Regions from separate parts of the Margalitia sp. FSL K6-0131 genome, predicted to be linked through region 2. Evidence: riboswitches for the same ligand, from Rfam matches in the RefSeq annotation. Region 2 holds a riboswitch; each other region holds the start of a gene.

Region 1 (4,275 bases), 900 kb from region 2:
AGGAGTGTCTATCGTTCCTGATGTGAAAGTATTGGATAAGAATAAAATCAAACTCATCCGTTTAAAAAATCCGGTTTGTATGAGGGAAATCGGGCTCACATGGAAGAAGGGAAGGTATTTATCGCCTGTCACGGAAAGGTTCATTGTGTTTGTCAAAAGCCTTTCTCAAGTTCAGAAATTTTAGCCTAGAAAAAAAGGAGTTTATCATTCATCATGGGATATATAGAACGTGGAACCGCCAATTTCAAAAAAACAAATTTAGCCCTATTTGCTGGCGGTTTCAACACATTTGCCATTCTTTGGAGCACCCAGCCATTACTGCCGGATATTGCGAAGGAGTATCATGTTTCACCGGCAGTATCTAGTTTAACATTATCGTCTACCACCATTGCACTAGCTATTAGTATGCTGCTTACAGGCTCTCTCTCAGAAGTATATGGTCGAAAACCGGTTATGACGATTTCATTAGTAGCTTCTTCGATATTAGCAATATTAACAGCATTTAGTCCAAGTTTTCATTTATTACTTTTACTAAGAATTCTGCAAGGGATTGTTTTAGGCGGATTGCCTGCGATTGCAATGGCTTATTTGGGGGAGGAAATTGAGCCGAAAAGTTTGGGAATGGCGATGGGGTTATATATAAGCGGAAACTCTATCGGCGGTATGGGCGGACGTATCATCAGCGGGGTCCTGACCGATTTTTTTAATTGGAGAATTGCTATTGTAGTAATTGGTATTATCAGTTTACTTGCGAGTCTATTATTTTGGTTTACATTACCCAAGTCAACTCATTTCCAAGCACGAAAATTGGAGATTGGAAAATTAGGAACATCACTGTTCAGTCAATTTAAAGAACCTGGATTAATTTATCTATTTGGTATTGGATTTTTATTAATGGGAAGCTTTGTTTCTCTTTATAATTATATTGGATTTCAATTAATTGCACCGCCTTATTCCTTAAGTCAAACCTTAGTCGGATTTATTTTCGTCGTCTATTTAGTTGGAACCTTTAGTTCAACATGGATGGGAATGTTGGCAGATAAACATGGCAGAAGAAAAATCTTGCAAGTTTCTCTCGCTATATTATTAATCGGGTCACTCATAACCCTTAACACAAATCTATGGCTAAAAATTATTGGCATTGCTATTTTTACTTTCGGATTTTTTGCCGGCCATTCCATTGCAAGCGGCTGGGTTGGAAAGCTTTCGTCACATGATAAAGCACAAGCATCAGCTCTTTATTTGTTCTTTTATTACACAGGCTCAAGTATTGGAGGTACGGTAAGCGGAACCTTCTACAGTAATTTCGGATGGATGGGTGTCGTTGGGATGATCGCTATATTTGCTGTCATTGCGGTATTATTCTCTATCCGTTTAGCAACAATAGCGAAAAGGAAGCTTCAAGTTTCTTCTCATCGGGTGTAAGTGCTCAAAAATATCAATAGTGGGCACTGAATTCGTTTTTTCATATAAACGTTATTTTCGTAAAAACACTATGAAAATTACCGCCTTTAATGACATAGAGGAATCTTTGTCTGCAGACATTAAAATTGGATGGAAAACCTTTCATTTGATTTTTTATCAAAAGGGGAGTAATATAATAACACAAGCTGCGTTGTTCGTAATCATAATAAAGTTTTAACCTTTGAGCTGTAATAGGGAGTTTATATAGAAACCGGAATGACAAGCCTCTGTCTATAAGACATGGAGGACACGCAGAAACGTTTCTGAGAACACCCACTTTGAGGAGTGGTGGTTTAAAACTTTCTTATCATTAAATTACGGCAAAGGCGGCTCCTTACATAATCAACTTAGTCAGTTTCCATAAGAAACTGGCTTTTTTGTGTTTAGCGTTTTTAAGTCTATGTGAAGATAAAACCATAAATAAATTCATAATAACTAATAAACTGAGGAAAAAAATAATCAAAATTGGCGAACATAATCTTGAATTTTGGATAATATATAATAAAAAGTTGCATTAGACCAAAAAAATTGACTGTAAATAAAAATGATGGAAGGAGTGTTATCATGAAAGAGGGAGAATTAAGGAAACAAGGTACCCAAATCCCGACTCAATTTATGATACAAAGGTCGAAAAGATTGATGATTACATTATCTCCGATGGTTATTTTATTAATATAATAAAATTTCTTCTTTCTTTTTCTAAAATTTGTGCTAGTATATGTATATAAATGAATAATGAATCACTAGGGGAGTCTTAAACAGACTGAGACAGATATGTTCTGGACCCTTTGAACTTGATCCAGTTAGTGCTGGCGTAAGGAAGTGGCTGAATTTATGAAGGTAATGAATATTTTATCCTTGTAAATGTAACCCGTCCTTACATGAAGGGCGGGTTTTTTGCGTCCTTCCAATTGAATATTAGTATCTGCTAGGGGAGCCGTGTGGCTGAGAGAAATCGTTGGATTGAAACCCTTTGGACCTGATCCAGGTTGTACTGGCGTAGGGAAGCGGTAGATTGTTGTTGAGATATACAACTAATGCTACAACCGCTTTCTATTTTGAGAGCGGTTTTTTTATTATAAAGGAGGAATTTTTTATTATGAGTAAGGTTAAAAAAATGACTTTAACTTGTGTGATTATTGCCATCACTACATTAACAAGTAATATCGTGTACATTCCGGTAGGCTTTGCAAAGATTTTTCCCATTCAGCATATGGCAAATGTTTTAACGGCTGTTCTATTAGGACCGATGTATTCGGTTGCCCAGGCATTTATTGTTTCCCTTATACGGAACATGGCAGGGACGGGATCGATTTTCGCGTTTCCAGGAAGTATGATTGGTGCTTTTCTTTCAGGGATTTTATTTATGAAAACGAAAAAGCTTTTGTGGGCATTTACTGGTGAAGTAGTGGGGACAGGTATCATTGGTGCTATTTGCTGTTATCCGCTGGCCACTCTTATCCTTGGGCAAAAAGCAGCCGTTTTTGGCTTTATTCCAGCATTTATTGTAAGTTCTTTCGGAGGTGCGGTAATTGGAATAATTGTTTTAAAGGTTTTACTGAAAAATCAGGCACTGCAGGGAATCATTCGCAAAAACAGTCTTTTCAATCGTGAGCTTTAGGCCACAGGAAGGAGCAATGAAAAATGACTTTTTCTGAACGCTTATTTAATAATATTCAATCAATCTGGAATCAAAATCATCAGCATCCATTTGTACAAGGAATAGGGAAAGGGACACTTCCGAAAGAAATGTTTCAAGAATATATGAAACAGGATTATGTTTATTTGATCCAATATGCGAAGTTATATGCTATTGGTGTTCAAAAAGCAAATGATCTTGCATCGATGACACATTTTGCCCAGCTACTACATAACATTCTTCATTTTGAAATGAATGTTCATCGGGAATACGCTAGTCAGTTTGGTATAACAACGGAAGAGTTGGAACAAACAAAGCCTACGCCAAATAATTTAGCATATACGAGCTATATGTTAAGTGTTGCCCAAAATGGAACGCTTGCAGAGCTCATTTCATGTCTGCTGCCATGTGCTTGGGACTACTGGGAAATTGGAAAGCTATTGAAAAAACAATATGGACATCAGCTGGAGAATAATCCTTACAAAACATGGATAGAGACGTATTCCTCCGATGAATTCGGTTCCATTGCACTATGGTTGATTAAATTATTGGATGAAATAACTATTGGGAAATCAGAGGAGGAACTGGCAGTGCTGGAAAATCATTTTCAAATCACTTCCAAATATGAATATTTATTTTGGGAGATGCTTATGTCTGGACAAGATTGGCCATTATAAAGGGCTGCTTTATGTAGCTTATCTACTGACACATATAAATTATAAGGTAGATAAAGAAAAGAGCCTTTTTAGAAAGGAAAGAGTAAAATGACACTTCATTTAGAGAAGGTTTCTTTTACCTATGATCACAACCCGATTGTTTCCAATTTTTCTTTAACGGTTGAAAAAGGTGAATTTGTTAGTTTGATAGGAAAAAGCGGTTCAGGTAAGAGCACCATTTTAAAACTAATTGCTGGACTGCTCCAACCGAAAACGGGACAAATATTAATGGATACGGCAATTCCATCTCCGGGCAGTTTCGGTTATATGCCACAGCAGAACTTGCTTTTACCATGGAGGACTGTTTTAGAGAACTTAATGCTTCATTCAGAAATTCAAAAAGGAAATAACTATACAAAAGAGGATGTGAGAGAATGGCTTCGGAAAACAGGCCTTGCGGAATGGGAAAATGCTTTGCCAAAACAACTTTCCGGCGGCATGAAGCAGCGCATCGCT
Region 2 (4,275 bases):
TTGTTCGTCCTTCAAGGAGGAATTTGCCGTATAACCTTCTTCTAATGCCGGCGTATACACCGCTAATGGCTTCATCGTTGATCCAGGTTGTCTTTGCAGCTGGGTAGCCCGGTTAAATCCCCGAAATACCTTTTGACCTCTTCCGCCTACAAGTGCTCTTACTCCACCCGATTTTGGATCCAGCAAAATCCCTCCGCTTTGTACTAAATCTCCGCTGCGTCCCGAAGGAAATAAATAATCATTTTGGTATACACGTTCAAGTCCAGATTGAATGTTTTGATCCATCTCTGTATAAATGCGATATCCTCTGGTTAAAATCTCATCTTGTGTCAATCCATAACGATTAATTGCTTCATCTAATACCGCATCCACATAATAAGGATATTTTCCTTTTAAAGGATCTCCCCCAGTGTCTTTTAAAACTAATTTTTCGTTAACTGCTTTTTTATACTGATCATTTGTAATGTAACCATATTTTTTCATGGCTCCCAACACAACATTTCTGCGCTGAATTGCCCGGTCCATATGTTTATATGGATCGAGTGCAGATGGTGCATTAATGATGCCGGCCAATGTTGCTGCTTCACTTAAATCAACATTCTGGACATCTTTCCCGAAATATTTCTTAGATGCGTTTTGAACACCCCAAGCACCATGTCCAAAAAAGATTTGGTTTAAATACATTTGTAAAATATCATCTTTAGAATAATATTTTTCAATTTTAACAGCTAAAAAAAGCTCTTCAATTTTACGTCTATATGTTCTTTCCGGGGAAAGAAGTGCATTCTTCGTTAACTGTTGGGTAATCGTACTTCCTCCGGCCGTAACACCGCCTGCGGCAATGTTTTTGAAAAAGGCGCTTGTCATTCCGCGGATATCGAACCCGCCGTGATCATAAAATCTATGGTCCTCAATTGCAACAACTGCATTTTTCAAATTGTCCGGCACTTGTTTTATGGAGACTCCTTCTGTTCGATTGGCTGATATTTTACTTGCAAGATCCCCATCTTTATCGTAAATCGCTGTGGATTGTGCTAATCCTTTTTTCAATGAGCCAACATTAACCGTACTGGCAAAATAGGTGAAAAATCCCAAAAATCCTAACACTACAAGGGATAGTGCCAGCAAGATTATTTGATTCATATGTGCTTTCTTCCATAACCGTTTTACAGCAACCCAAACTGGCTGTAACCGTTTCATGTAGTTCCCTGCTTTCATCATTCATTTGGAATGGAGGAATCACATTCCAATATTTACAAAATAGAGCTGTCTCTATTTCTATGCTAAAGGATATTATGGAACTTGAAAAAAATCAATGGAAATTTTAAAAACAGTGGCCCCTAACCATTGTCATAGGGCTATAGGTGCTTCGTCGCAAGATTTAGATAACGCACCAGAGGCAGTTCAGAAGATGATGCCCACTTATCTTTAACGGTTCCGTTAGTTGATTGACGTGAGCTAGTTACTAATTATTTTTTTATGATTATATAAAAAGAAAGGGATAGCTCCCCTTCTTCGTTTCTATTATTTTTTTACATTCTTTACAAGTCTTGGAGCTGTTATTAAAATGAATACAACCAAAATAGAGCTTAAGATAAAGCTTGGCAACATATAAGTACCATTATATAAGAATGAATAAAGCGCTACCGGCTGCCCTTTTGGTGCGTAAGATCCAAAGAATACAATTCCTGTATAAAAATGAACGATAAATCTTAATATACAACCGACAAATATTCCTATAACTGAAAACGTAATCCATTTCCCTTTTTTTGATTCCTGAATAGCACTACGCACTTGATTTGCAAAAAGACCTGCAAATCCCAATACTGTAAATGCTACAAAATAATCTAAAATAAGCTGTATTAATACATATACTTTAGAATATCCAATGATAAATTGTAATAATCCCAATATAAATCCGGTTAATAGTCCGCCTTTTAGTCCCCAACGATATGCCATGATAAAAACCGGAACCATCGCGATAGAAACAGAACCTCCTTCTGGCCATATCGCTTGAAAAATAACACTTGATACAAGATCAAGCAAATAAGCAAGTGCTCCTAAAACAGCAACTTCCACAAGAAATAACGTTTTCGTTCTCATTTTCATCCTCCCCATTCCCTAATACTTCATTATGAACTGACTGCCCTATTAGGGACCGGGATGAATAAAACCTCTATATTGCTATAAATAAAAAAGCAATACAGGACGGTTTTTAGGAAGTCCTTGTATTGCTCATTCCATCAAACCACAGTCCCTGCGCTAGCATTATCTAACAGGTTCATAGGGTCAGAACTCAGTCGTTCACTCTCAGCCATATCGGCTCCCCTTGTGGGAATATTCATTTTTACCTTCTTGAATATACTACGAAACTATACATTTGACAATCATTTTTACTTTATTCTCCATTTATTTAAGAAAAGTAGTAAATTCATTAAAATAACTTGGAAAGTGTTTGATAATTTTGATATATTTAAAATAAAACACTTATGTTCTCTAAAGTAACGTTTTTTTAGGGGGTGACAAAATGATTCCGTTAAAAGATGTTGTTATAGATTTTCTGGAAGATTGTCGTGAGCGAATCTTATCCCAATGGAATAACAAAATATTAATAAGCGAAAAAGATCCCTTTAAAGAAGGTGTGCTTTTAAATGGCCAATTTATGTACGATATTGTTTTGAAGGCCATCTCAATGCCAAAAAATCAAATTGATCAGCTATTAAAACCGTTATCAGAAAAAGTTGCAGAAGAAAGAAAAAATGCCAATATTAATATTGGTGAATTTGTTTATAATGTTAATTTGGGACGTACTATCATTTTCAAGAATTTATGCTCCCTGCATACGGAGTGGAATAAACTGCAGCCTTCCTTAGATAAGGTAAACTACACTTTTGATCAATTTCTTTATTACGCTGTTTCCAAGTATTCTGAAACACAGGATATGATTATTAAAGAAAAAAATCAATATATTTCTTCGACACATCAAGATCGGTTAACACTTCTGGGACAAATGACTTCCAGTTTTGTTCATGAATTCCGTAACCCGCTAACATCTATTCACGGTTTCGTTCAATTATTAAGAGCAGATTACCCTGAGATTCCTTATTTGGACATCATTTCCAATGAGCTTGAACAATTAAAGTTTAGTATTTCACAATTTTTGATGCTATCAAAAAAGGAAATTATCGAAAATAAAAAAACAACTGTTTTGCTCAATGATTTAATTGAACAAGTATTATCATTTTTATATCCTCGAATATTAGAAGTGAATGTAGAGGTACAAAAGGAATACAAAGAAAATTATAGCATTTTAGGTTATCATGATGAGATCAAACAGGTGCTTGTTAATATTATTTTTAATGCGATAGATGTTTTATTAAATATAGAACACCCAATTATTCGGATTAAATTAGATAAACAAGACTCATTTGTATCGTTAGAAATAGCTAATAATGGTCCAAAAATTCCTGAAAGCTTAATAGATCATATTTTTGAACCATTTGTTTCACAAAAGGAAAGCGGAACCGGGTTAGGGCTTTATGTATGCAAAAATACTATAGAAAAGCATGGCGGAATATTAACGTGTCATTCAACGGATGAATGGACTGTATTTAAGATCCTACTTCCACATACATAACAACTTTTAGAAGCATCCATATACATACTGTTAAAGTAAAGAACTCTCCCGAAATTGGAAGAGTTTCTTTGTTCATATAAATCCAGCAATATATTACCAAAAAAAGAAAGGTAAAAAGGCCAAGGCTCCAATTGCACCTAATGCTATTCCTGCACCGAAGCCCCAACCCCAGCCCCAGCCCCAATATGGATAACCATATCCACCATAAAATGGATATGCGTAACCTCCATATCCTCCTGGAAGAGGTCTTAAATATACCATCCTATTATCTACTCGATGAATTATTCCCCGATGAATTCTTCCGTCTTTTGTACGAATTTCAACGGGTCTTCCAATCCCACGCTGACACATATGATAGTAATTCAATTGTGTTCACCTCCATTAAATTCCTACACTTTAGTGTATGGAGATTTATATTTTTTGAGATGGACAATCGTACAGGGCCATCGCTTAATTTTCTTATGTAATTTATGACAAGGTTCTAGCAAATAACTGCCTTGGTCGTCCCGCTTTTCATTTCGGGTACTATAATTCATTAAAATAACAATTTAAGCATTTAACCTTCTTAAAAAAAGAATATCCCTTTCCTGCTAAATGTGGAAAAGGGATATTCCGGTTACCTAGTATACATAAGCTGC
Region 3 (4,275 bases), 1.0 Mb from region 2:
TTTTCACATAATTGTTTTCCTGTCATCCATTCCACCGTTTCCCCTGCTTGCTGCTTTGCCTCCATCATTTTTTGAAACTCCTGTACCTCTGCTTGTGAACTGGCAATCTTGACTAATCCCTTCTGCACCAATTCAATATCAATCCCTGACCTTTCCTTTAATTCCACAGCTAGATTAGGAAACATCGAACGGCTCTTTTTGGCCAATTGAAAGAGTGGGCCATCCTTTTCAAGCTCTGCTTGGGCAGCAAGCATTCCCGCCGCCGCACTTGATGCTTTGCTAGCTAAACGGTCCTTTTCTAATAGAATTACCTTTAAGCCACGTTTCGCAAGGTTATAGGAAATTGCACTGCCATTAACACCGCCACCTACAACGATGGCATCATAACATTCACTCATTTTGCTTTACCTCTTTCCCTTAACCCAAGTTGAAATGAATATTCTTTTACTGCTTGAAGGGGATTGTCCGCCAACATGACCCCAGACATTACAGCAACCCCTTGTACCCCTGTTTTTAACACCTTTTTCACGTGCTTAAAATCAATACCGCCAATAGAAATCACAGGAATAGTCACTTTCGTAGTTACTTCTCTTAATTTTTCCAAACCGCGTGGTTCTACATCAGGCTTGGATTGCGTGGAAAAAATATGTCCAAACAACACATAATCTGCACCGAACTTTTCAGCATACAACGCCTCATTTAGGGAATGAACGGAACAGCCCAACCTTAAACTTGGAAACACCCCTTTTACCGCAGAAATGTCCAAGCTATGATAAGCAAGTTGTACACCCTTTACCCGCGCGACCATTGCTACATCTATACGGTCATTGATTATTATTTTTTCTAACGGAACGCCGTTAGCGTTTAATTGATTCACTATTTCAATAAGCTCCCTGGCCGATTTCTTTTTTTCCCTAATATGAAAAGCATCGATATAAGGATGAATTTCACCTACGATTTGAACCATTTCAGAAACAGACTGCATTCCTGTTGAAATAATATGTAGCTCGGGCCTCAATTTACATCCACCAACCTCAATATTTGATAAATCTCGTACTCTATTTCATATTTAATAAGAGTGCAATCTTTTTCCTATTCCAAATCAGCTATCAATAAACTGTTGACCTTTTGCTTAATCGGCCAATCTTCCATCCGATAAGCCATTTCCCAAAAGGAGTATTCGTATTGACTGCTTATGATAAAATGTTGTGTCATTCGTTCTAAATCCGAATCCGTTACTTGCTTGGCAATCTCGTCAATACGCTGGATTTGCTCCATCACTTTTTCATGAAACCACTCACCGCCATATGCCGCAATCCATTCTTGGTAAATTGGTTCCTCTGGTGTATTTCCCTTTAATCGCTGCCCAATTTCATCATAAAGCCAATAGCACGGCAATAAGGCAGCAATTATATCACCGATATGACCTGCAAATGCCGCACGGTACAGATGAGATGTATAAGCATAAGCTGTCGGTGCAGGCTTAAATTCCTCTCTTTCAGCTTCTGTGATCCCCAATTGTTTAGAAAAATGAGCATGTAGTTTAAGCTCGGCTTCAGCCGTCCCTTGTGCGTGGACCGCCATACGTGCCGTTGTATGTAAATCTGGTGCCTTAGCTGCCCCATAAGCTTGCACCCTTGCAAAATGAGAAAGATAATACGAATCCTGTAACACATAATATCGAAAACTTTCCAATGATAGGCTTCCATCTGCAATTCCCGTCACAAAAGGATGATGAAAACTAGCTTCCCAAATGGTATCCACTTCTTGTCGTAACTGTTCTGAAAAATTCATACGATCTCCTCCAAAAAATCATTTTGTTGTGCATCCATAGATCTTTTCAAAGTGCAACAAAAAACCACTTTCTCAACGCTCAAGAAAGTGGTTTTATATGGAAATTAAAATACACAAAAAATTTCCTTGTTCCACTTCCCTACGCTGGTATAAACCAGATCAGGTTCTAAGAGTCTCAAAGTCACACTTTAATCTCAGCCATTTAAATGGCACCCCTAGTGGTTAAAAAAATATTAAGTTTTCCAACAATATTTCGCTATTATCATAGCATGATTTAAATATATGTCAAGAAGATATATTGTCTAGTAATGTCTTATTTCCTTTCAACTATCTTACTTATTTAAAATGATATTTAAGTATTTTTAGATCTTCACGGATCCAACTTTTAACCACTTCATACATGATAAATACTTATCATCAAACTAACACTGGTGATCCATCAAACTTCGGCAGCCATTCCCCATGCGCTTCGATTAAATCATCACATAACGAAACGATATCATCCAACGATAATTCAGCTGATGTATGTGGATCCAGCATAGCTGCTTGATAAATGTGTTCCCGCTTTCCAGTAATGGCTGCCTCTATGGTGAGCAGTTGAGTATTGATATTTGTTCGGTTAAGTGCTGCTAATTGCTCTGGGAGATCCCCTACATAGGTAGGAGTGATGCCGCTGCGATCTGCAATACATGGAACTTCTACACATGCTTTTTCAGGTAGGTTGCTAATAAGTCTTCCTGTATTGAGCACATTTCCGCCAAATTTAAATGGAATATCTGTTTCAATTGCTTCGATAATTCTTGAGCCGTATTCTTTTGTACGAGTATGGTCTAATGACTTGTTATTTACTAAATCCTCTCTCATTCTTTCCCAATTTTCTATTTGGTTCACACATCTGCGCGGATATTCATCAAGTGGAATATTGTACTTGTCTATCAGCTCTGGATACCTTGATTTTATAAAATATGGATGGTATTCAGCATTGTGTTCGGATGATTCCGTTACATAGTAGCCAAACTTATCCATCAATTCGAATCGGACCATATCATGGTGCTTTGTTTTTTGTTTTTCTTTCGCTCTTTTCTTTATTTCAGGATATAGATCTTTCCCATCCTTTTTTACTTCTAACAACCATGCCATATGGTTAATGCCAGCAATCTTTTCCTGTACTCCTTTTGGATCCATCCCTAATGAACGAAATAACTCTTTTGTACAAACTTGGACACTATGACATAATCCAACCGTTTTGATATTTGTAAAACGATTCATAACCCCAGTTAAAACCGCCATTGGATTCGTGTAATTGAGGAATAATGCATTAGGACACACTTCTTCCATATCCTTTGCAAAATCAAGCATTACCGGAATGGTGCGCAGATTACGGAAGATTCCGCCTATTCCGACCGTATCTGCAATCGTTTGTCTTAAACCATATTTTTTCGGAATCTCAAAATCAATAACCGTACTTGGTTTGTATCCGCCTACTTGAATGGCATTGATGACGTATTTTGCATCCCTAAGTGCCTCTTTCCGATCATGATACGCTTTGATTTGAATGTTTTTGTTTAGGTTTTCTTTTAAATTAGTCAGCATTTTTTCTGAATCGCTTAAACGCTGTTCATCAATATCAAACAACGCAAATTCAAAGCCTTCTAAAGCTGGAACTAACATACAATCTCCCAGGACATTCTTTGCAAATACAGTACTTCCCGCTCCTAAAAACGTAATTTTAGACATTATTCTCTCCTTATTTAACAGAATTTTTTCTATTAAACTATTCCACTCTTAAGCTGATTTTTCCTTCCTTTGCAGAAGCACAGCTCCAATCACTATAATCCCTTTAAACGCCTCTCTTAAAAACGGCGGCACTCCAAATAAATTCAATAAATTATTCATTACCGCAATAATTAACATCCCATAGATGGTACCGATAATAAATCCTCTTCCGCCCATCAGGCTTGTTCCACCTACTACCGCTGCAGCAATAGCATCCATTTCTGCTCCTCTTCCAGCGTTTGCAAAGTCCATGGAACCTATCCTAGTCACTTGAAGAATAGCCGCAATGGAAACAAGAATCCCCATTAATGCATATACTCGTACCTTAATTTTATCTACATTTACTCCGGATAGCTTTGCCGATTTTTCATTGGAACCGACCGCAATGACTTGTCTCCCGAAAACGGTTCGCTTAGAGACATAATAAAGGATATATGCAATGATAGCCCAATATAGAATCGGCATAATCAAATATCCTCCAATGCTGAGATTGGAAACTTGTAAGAAATCCATCGGCACTGTCGGGTTGTAACCTTGCATGAATTGTTGGGTAACGCTCCTAAAGATCATCATCGCGCCTAAAGTAATAATAAATGGAGGAGTTTTCCCTTTAGTAATGGTGACTCCTATCAAAGAACCTAACAAATAGCCGAAAACTAATACCAGTAAAACCGCAATAAGATATGCAGGAATTCCCGTAATTCC

Evidence for each region. A riboswitch is a leader RNA that binds a small molecule or an ion and turns the genes downstream of it on or off. The one in region 2 is predicted to bind thiamine pyrophosphate.
Region 1: another riboswitch for thiamine pyrophosphate. It lies ahead of thiW (energy coupling factor transporter S component ThiW); the one in region 2 lies ahead of thiT (energy-coupled thiamine transporter ThiT).
Region 3: another riboswitch for thiamine pyrophosphate. It lies ahead of tenA (thiaminase II); the one in region 2 lies ahead of thiT (energy-coupled thiamine transporter ThiT).

What each region holds. Positions count from the first base shown of each region.
Region 1 covers NZ_JBBOZS010000001.1:3,042,965-3,047,239, reverse strand. Annotated here, with positions in the region: gene NSQ59_RS14915 (LysR family transcriptional regulator) at 1-184, shown strand, start outside; gene NSQ59_RS14910 (MFS transporter) at 214-1,425, shown strand; RNA gene ssrS (6S RNA) at 1,605-1,801, shown strand; TPP riboswitch at 2,200-2,302, shown strand; TPP riboswitch at 2,385-2,487, shown strand; gene thiW (energy coupling factor transporter S component ThiW) at 2,564-3,085, shown strand; gene tenA (thiaminase II) at 3,109-3,780, shown strand; gene NSQ59_RS14890 (ABC transporter ATP-binding protein) at 3,868-4,275, shown strand, end outside.
Region 2 covers NZ_JBBOZS010000001.1:3,942,608-3,946,882, forward strand. Annotated here, with positions in the region: gene NSQ59_RS19360 (transglycosylase domain-containing protein) at 1-1,200, opposite strand, end outside; gene thiT (energy-coupled thiamine transporter ThiT) at 1,525-2,103, opposite strand; TPP riboswitch at 2,237-2,340, opposite strand; gene NSQ59_RS19370 (histidine kinase N-terminal domain-containing protein) at 2,528-3,637, shown strand; gene NSQ59_RS19375 (hypothetical protein) at 3,731-3,988, opposite strand; partial or broken gene NSQ59_RS27985 (YjcZ family sporulation protein) at 4,258-4,275, opposite strand, start outside.
Region 3 covers NZ_JBBOZS010000001.1:2,939,267-2,943,541, forward strand. Annotated here, with positions in the region: gene thiO (glycine oxidase ThiO) at 1-398, opposite strand, end outside; gene tenI (thiazole tautomerase TenI) at 395-1,018, opposite strand; gene tenA (thiaminase II) at 1,093-1,794, opposite strand; TPP riboswitch at 1,914-2,021, opposite strand; gene NSQ59_RS14390 (alpha-glucosidase/alpha-galactosidase) at 2,212-3,531, opposite strand; gene NSQ59_RS14395 (ABC transporter permease) at 3,580-4,275, opposite strand, start outside.